DNA from 2 places in the Microlunatus soli genome. Region 2 is predicted to be linked to the other one. Evidence: riboswitches for the same ligand, from Rfam matches in the RefSeq annotation. Region 2 holds a riboswitch; the other holds the start of a gene.
The links. Region 2 has a riboswitch for FMN ahead of pnuC (nicotinamide riboside transporter PnuC). Riboswitches for the same ligand answer to the same signal wherever they lie in the genome.

Region 1 (3,360 bases), 1.2 Mb from region 2:
GAGCATCGGTACGCACACCACGCCGGAGCTGTGCCTGATCATGAACGCCATCAACTCCGTCGTGCTGTGTGCGCCGGCGAAGATCAGATCGCCCTCGTCCTCCCGATCATGATCATCGACGACCACCACCGGTCGTCCGGCGGCCACCTCGGCGATCACCCGCTCGACGGCCGCGTCGTCGGCCGCGGGCCCCGAGCCTGTCGAAGGGCCGCGAGGTGAGGTTGGCTGCCCAGCTGCAGATGGCGTCGCGGCGACAAGCTCAGGACCCTTCGGTGGGGTGATCATGCTCGACTCCCGATCTTCGCCGTCGTGAGCCGCTCGACGTACTTGGCGATCACGTCGACCTCGAGGTTGACCGTGGTGCCGGGAGTGGCCGCGCCGAGCGTGGTCCGGGCCAGCGTCTCGGGGATCAGGGCGACGCTGAAGCTGGCGGGGTCGTCGGTGACGGCGGTGACGGTCAGCGACGTGCCGTCCACCGCGATCGATCCCTTCTCGGCGACGTAGCGGGCAAGATCATCGGGCAGGGCGATGGTCACCACCTCCCAGCGTTCGCCGGGCTGCCGTTCGATGATCGTCCCGGTGCCGTCGACGTGGCCCTGCACGATGTGCCCGTCCAGCCTGCCGTCGGCCGGCATCGCGCGTTCCAGATTGACCGGGGCGCCCGGGGTGAGAGTGCCGAGGCTGCTGCGGGACAACGTTTCGGCCATCACGTCGGCGGTGAAGCTGTGCGACGACGCTGCGGTTTCGTGGTGCTCGACGAGGGTGAGGCAGACGCCGTTCACCGCGATCGATGCGCCGAGTGCGACATCGCCGATCGGGAGGGCGGTCCGGATCCGAAGCCGGGCCGAGTCGGTCAGTCGGACCAGCTCTTCGACCTGGCCGAGGTCCTCGATGATGCCGGTGAACATCAGTGATCTCCTTCGTGGTGTGGGCTGTGCGGGTGTTGGGGGTCGGGCGTCGGGGCGGCAGTCCGGAGCCGGGTGGTGATCCGGGCGCAGCGTTCCGTGCCGGTGCCGATCGAGGTGATGTCGGTGATCTCGCCCCGTAGCGCGTCATCGATCCTCCAGATGCCGAGGTCGCCGACGGCGGCCGGTCCGGCGCCGAGCAGCACCGGCGCGATGTAGCTGATCAGCTCGTCGACCAGCCCGGCCTCCAGGAAGGTTGCCGCGACCCCTGGGCCGCCCTCGATCAGCACCGAGGAGACGCCGCGTTCCCGCAGCGTTCGCAGCGCAACGGGCGCGGACCGGGTCCGCAGCAGGGCGGTCTCCGCCGAATCGTCCAGCACCGCCGCGTCGGCGGGGATCTCGGTGGTGCCGAAGACGACGCGCAGCGGTTGATCGGGCTGCTGATCGGCGCTGTCGGGAACGGTGCGAGCGGTCAGCCGGGGATTGTCGGCGAGAACGGTGCCGGTGCCGGCCAGCACCGCATCGGACCGGGCTCGTAGCAGGTGCCCGTCGGCACGGGCAGCGGTCGAGGTGATCCACTGGCTGCTGCCGTCGGCTGCTGCGACCCGACCGTCCAGGGTGCTGGCGATCTTGAGCCGCACCCAGGGGCGGCGGTGCTGCTGGGCGAAGGTCCAGTCGGAGTTGATCATGATCGCCCGATCGGCGCCGACGTTGCCGATCACCGTCACGCCGGCGGCGCGGAGCCGGGCGGCACCGCCTGCGGCGAGCGGATTCGGGTCCGGCTGGGCGAAGATCACCCGGGCGATCCCGGCCTCGATCAGCGCGTCGGCGCAGGGCCCGGTCCGTCCCTGGTGGGCGCACGGTTCGAGGGTGACCACAGCGGTGCCACCGCGTGCTGCCGGACCGGCGACGGCGAGCGCCGCGACTTCGGCGTGCGGGGTGCCGGCGCCACGGTGATGTCCCTGTCCGACCACGGCGCCGGTGGCGTCCAGGATGACGCAGCCGACGCGCGGATTGCCGCCACGGCGGTGGAACGCGCCGGTCGCGGCCAGATCCAGCGCGCGCTGCATCGCACTGCCCTCGGCAGTACGGACCGTCGCCGGCCCGGGTTGTGGGTGAAGCTCCTCGATCATCATGTCCCTCGGCTCGCGCGAGCTCCGGGGTGTGAGAGGACGATGTCGCCGCCGGGCGATCAGGCTCCGGGTCCGGTGGCCGCAGCCGGCGGCTGCCGACGCCCGGACCGTACCGGTGACCCTTCGATCAGCCGTCGGTCGACATCGAATCTCCGCGTGCGCTTCCCATCCGGACTTTCACCGTCGGTCCAGGAGTTTCACCTGGTCAACCGCTCACTGGTTGTGAACGGGTCGCGGACTGTCACCGCCGGCTCGGAGTTTCACCGACCCCAGAGCACGCAGATTGTTCTTGTCTCGAGTCTGACACGGCCTGTCAAGCCCGGCTGACGCCGTCTCGCCTGGTGTCGGACCGGCAACGATTCGCCCTACAGCGAACGCCGTTGACTTCATCCACACTTGAACTTCTAGATTTCCGGTCATGAGCATGGAAGTCACGGCGTGGAATTCGCTGTACAACGCGATGCACGCCCAGTCCGATCGCCGGCCCTTCTCCCGCCGCACGCTGCGCCGGATCGTGGCCTTCGCCCGTCCGCATCGGGCCGACCTGGTGTGGTTCCTGGTGCTCAGCGTCGCGGTCGCCGTGCTCGGCGTCGTCACGCCGCTGCTGGCCGGCCGGGTGGTGAACGCGATCATCGGGCAGCGCCCGTTCGCCGAGGTGTTGCGGCTGGCACTGATCATCGCGCTGGTCGCTGTCGGCGTGGCCGCCTTCGGGATGGTCACCCGCTGGCTCTCCGCGCGGATCGGCGAGGGGTTGATCCTCGACCTGCGGCGTGAGGTGTTCGATCACGTCCAGCGGATGCCGATCGCGTTCTTCACCCGGACTCGGACCGGGGCCCTGGTCAGCCGGCTGAACAACGATGTGATCGGCGCCCAACGCGCGTTCAGCCAGACACTGTCCGGGGTGGTCACCAATATCGTGGCGCTGATCCTGACGCTGGTCGTGATGCTGTCGTTGTCGATCCCGATCACCCTGCTGGCACTGGTGCTGTTGCCGATCTTCGTCATCCCGGCCCGCCGGCTCGGCGGCCGACTCGCCCGGCTCGAGCGGGAGGGCGCCAACCACAACTCGGTGATGAGCACCCAGATGACCGAACGGTTCTCCGCCCCCGGCGCGACGCTGGTCAAGCTGTTCGCCCGACCCGAACGCGAGTCCTCGGCCTTTGCCGATCGGGCCGGCCGGGTCCGCGACATCGGGGTCCGGACCGCGATGGTGCAGATGACCTTCGTGACCGCACTGACGCTGGTCTCGGCGCTGGCCCTTGCCCTGGTCTACGGCCTCGGCGGATTCCTGTCCCTGCAGGGAACCCTCGACGCGGGCACGG
Region 2 (3,360 bases):
GGAAAGCCCCGTCCCTTCCGTCCGTGCCGGCCGGAGCCTCCGGCCCGAGCGAGGTGTCGATCTTCGACACCGCGGCGCAGGCGATCATCGATCTCGGACCCAAGCACGGGACCGCTCGGATGTACGTCTGCGGGATCACCCCGTACGACGCCACCCACATGGGGCACGCCAACACCTACGTCACCTTCGACCTGCTGAACCGGGTCTGGCGGGACAACGGCCTGGACGTCCGGTACGTGCAGAACATCACCGACGTCGACGACCCGCTGCTGGAACGCGCCGACGCCACCGGCGAGGACTGGCGGTCCCTTGCCGAGCGGGAGATCCAGCTCTTCCGGGACGACATGGAAGCCCTGAACGTGATCCCGCCCGACCGCTACCAGGGTGCGGTGGAGTCGATCGGCCTGGTCAACGATCTGATCGAGGAACTGCAACAGCGCGGCGCGATCTATGCCGTCGACGATCCGGAATATCCCGATCTGTACTTCCGGGTCGGTCGGGACGCCGATTTCGGTGAGGTCGGTCATCTGGTGGAGGCCGAAGCGCTGAAACTGTCGGCCGAGCGCGGCGGCGACCCCGACCGGCCGGGCAAGGAACAGCCGCTGGACTGCCTGGTGTGGCGCCGGGCTCGGCCCGGAGAACCGTCCTGGGACAGCCCGTTCGGTGCCGGTCGTCCGGGTTGGCACATCGAGTGCACCGCGATCGCGTTGGAGTTCCTGGGCACCGAGTTCGACGTCCAGGGCGGCGGGAGTGACCTGATCTTCCCCCATCACGAGATGTGCGCCGCCGGCGCCCGGGTGGCCACCGAGAAGCCCTTCGCGCGGTCCTACGTGCATGCCGGCATGGTCGGTCTGGACGGGGAGAAGATGTCCAAGTCGCTGGGCAATCTGGTGCTGGTCTCCAAACTCCGCGAGGACGGCGTCGATCCGATGGCGATCCGGTTGGCGCTGCTGGCCAACAACTACCGGACCGACTGGTCCTGGACCGACGAACTGCTGGCCTCGGCACAGCACCGGTTGGCCGGCTGGCGGCAGGCGGTCGGTCAGGACGCCGGGCTGCCGGCCCAGGAGATGATCGGCCAGCTCCGGGCCGCGCTGAACAACGATCTCGACGCCCCGACCGCATTGGCCGCCGTCGACGCCTGGGTCGGGGCCAGCGCCGCCGCGGACGGCACCGACTCCGACGCCCCGCACCAGGTCGCCGAAGCCGTCGATGCACTCCTCGGCATCCGGCTCTGACAACTTCGCCGACTCTGACAACTTCGGGGAATAGTGGCCGCCGATCGGCGGTTCGGTAGGGTGTAGTGAGTGGTTCCGGGGTCGGTGAAAGTCCGAGCCGGCGGTGACAGTCCGCGACCCGATGACGATCAGCAGGTCGGATTCGGTTGATGTGGTGAAACTCCACGACCGACGGTGAAAGTCCGGATGGGAGGAACCGCGGGTCTGCCGACGTGTGCGCCGTCCTCGGTCGCCGCGGGGGCGACTCCATACCCCGGGTCCGCTGGTGGATCCGGAATATGGAGGAAGCAGAAACGTGGACGTCTCCGAATTGCTGGCACGGCTGGTGAACGCCAAGATCGACATCGGCCCCGGCATCCTGTGGCGGGAGATCATCGGCAACGGCTTCGGTGTCGCCAGCGCCCTGCTCGGGATGGCTCGCCGGGTGTCCGCCTGGCCGATCGGCATCGTCGGCAACATCATCCTCTTCACCGTTTTCCTGGGCGCGACCTTCCACACCCCGCAGGACCTCAACCTGTGGGGTCAGGCCGGACGGCAGATCTTCTTCCTGATCGTCAGCGTCTACGGCTGGGTGAAGTGGTATCGCTTCCGCCGCGCCAACCAGGGGGCGAATGCCGGGGCAGCGGTGCAGCCACGCTGGGCCAACCGGAACGAGCGGCTGCAACTGCTCGGCGGCGCGGTCGTGCTCTGGGTGGTCTTCTACTTCGTGCTGCGGGCGCTGAATTCGTGGGGCCCCGCCAGCGACGCCTGGATCCTCACCGGATCGGTGCTCGCCACGTACGGGATGGCCCGCGGCTGGACCGAGTTCTGGCTGATCTGGATCGCCGTCGACGCCGTCGGTGTCCCGCTGTTGTTCGCCGCCCAGCTGTACCCGTCGGCGATCATGTACATCATCTACGCCGCGGTGGTCGTGGTCGGCTTCGTCTCCTGGTGGCGGATCCAACGTGATCGGGGCGCCGAGCCGCCGCGGCCGGATGGACAGGTTGGGGAAGGCCGGACGGCCGGCACTACGCTGTCGGCGTGACCTCGACCGATCCCGGCTCCACCAAGACGTTCGACGACCTGTTCGCTGAGCTGGCCGAGAAGGCACGGCTGCGTGAGCCCGGTTCCGGCACGGTCGCGCGATTGGACGCCGGCGTGCACGAGATCGGCAAGAAGGTCGTCGAGGAGGCCGCCGAGGTGTGGATGGCCGCCGAGCACGAGGACAAGGACCGGGCGGCCGAGGAGATCAGCCAGTTGCTCTACCACCTGCAGGTGATGATGCTGGCGCTGGACCTGGAGCCGACCGACGTGTATCGACATCTGTGATCCGAGAAGACCCCGTCGTCCCGCCCACGCACCGACTTGCCCGTGTGAGGATCTGTACCGATGCCAACCGAACGCACACCCTTGCGGATCGCCGTGCCCAACAAGGGCGCGCTGTCCGAGGGCGCCGCCGCCATCCTCCGGGAGGCCGGCTACACCCAGCGCTCCGAGACCAAGCAACTGGTCCACCTCGACGGTGAGACCGCCATCGAGTTCTATTACCTGCGTCCGAAGGACATCGCGACCTACGTCGGCGAGGGGACCGTCGACGTCGGGATCACCGGCCGCGACATGCTGATCGAGTCCGGCGCAGCCGCCGATGAGGTGCTCGGTCTGGGCTTCGCCCGGAGCCGCTTCCGATTCGCCGGTCCGACCGGCAGCGACCTGACCGAGGACAAGTTGGACGGCGCCCGACTGGCGACCTCGTATCCGCGACTGGTCGAACAGCACCTCGCGCAGCGCGGTGTCTCTCCGCGGCTGATCCACTTGGACGGTGCGGTCGAGATCGCCATCCGGCTCGGCATCGCCGACGTGATCGCCGACGTGGTGGAGACCGGTACCACCCTGCGGCAGGCCGGACTGGAGATGTTCGGTGACCCGATCCTGCAGTCCGAGGCGATCTTGATCAAGCCGGCCGACCGAGCCGAGATGCCGGACGGCTTCGAGACGCTGGTCCGCCGGCTGAACGGAGTGCTGATCGCCCGCACCTACGTGATGATGGACTACGACGTCGACCAAGATCATCTCGACGCGGCAAGTGCGATCACTCCCGGCTTCGAGTCGCCCACCATCGCCCCGTTGTCCCGGGAGGGTTGGT

Region 1: linked by a shared signal. The riboswitch ahead of ribD (bifunctional diaminohydroxyphosphoribosylaminopyrimidine deaminase/5-amino-6-(5-phosphoribosylamino)uracil reductase RibD) and the one ahead of pnuC (nicotinamide riboside transporter PnuC) in region 2 are both predicted to bind FMN.

The regions. Positions count from the first base shown of each region.
Region 1 is NZ_LT629772.1:3,499,292-3,502,651, forward strand. Features, by position in the region: gene BLU38_RS16075 (bifunctional 3,4-dihydroxy-2-butanone-4-phosphate synthase/GTP cyclohydrolase II) at 1-285, opposite strand, end outside; gene BLU38_RS16080 (riboflavin synthase) at 282-908, opposite strand; gene ribD (bifunctional diaminohydroxyphosphoribosylaminopyrimidine deaminase/5-amino-6-(5-phosphoribosylamino)uracil reductase RibD) at 908-2,038, opposite strand; FMN riboswitch at 2,191-2,320, opposite strand; gene BLU38_RS16090 (ABC transporter ATP-binding protein) at 2,457-3,360, shown strand, end outside.
Region 2 is NZ_LT629772.1:4,662,326-4,665,685, forward strand. Features, by position in the region: gene mshC (cysteine--1-D-myo-inosityl 2-amino-2-deoxy-alpha-D-glucopyranoside ligase) at 1-1,238, shown strand, start outside; FMN riboswitch at 1,306-1,440, shown strand; gene pnuC (nicotinamide riboside transporter PnuC) at 1,534-2,262, shown strand; gene BLU38_RS21275 (phosphoribosyl-ATP diphosphatase) at 2,259-2,546, shown strand; gene hisG (ATP phosphoribosyltransferase) at 2,607-3,360, shown strand, end outside.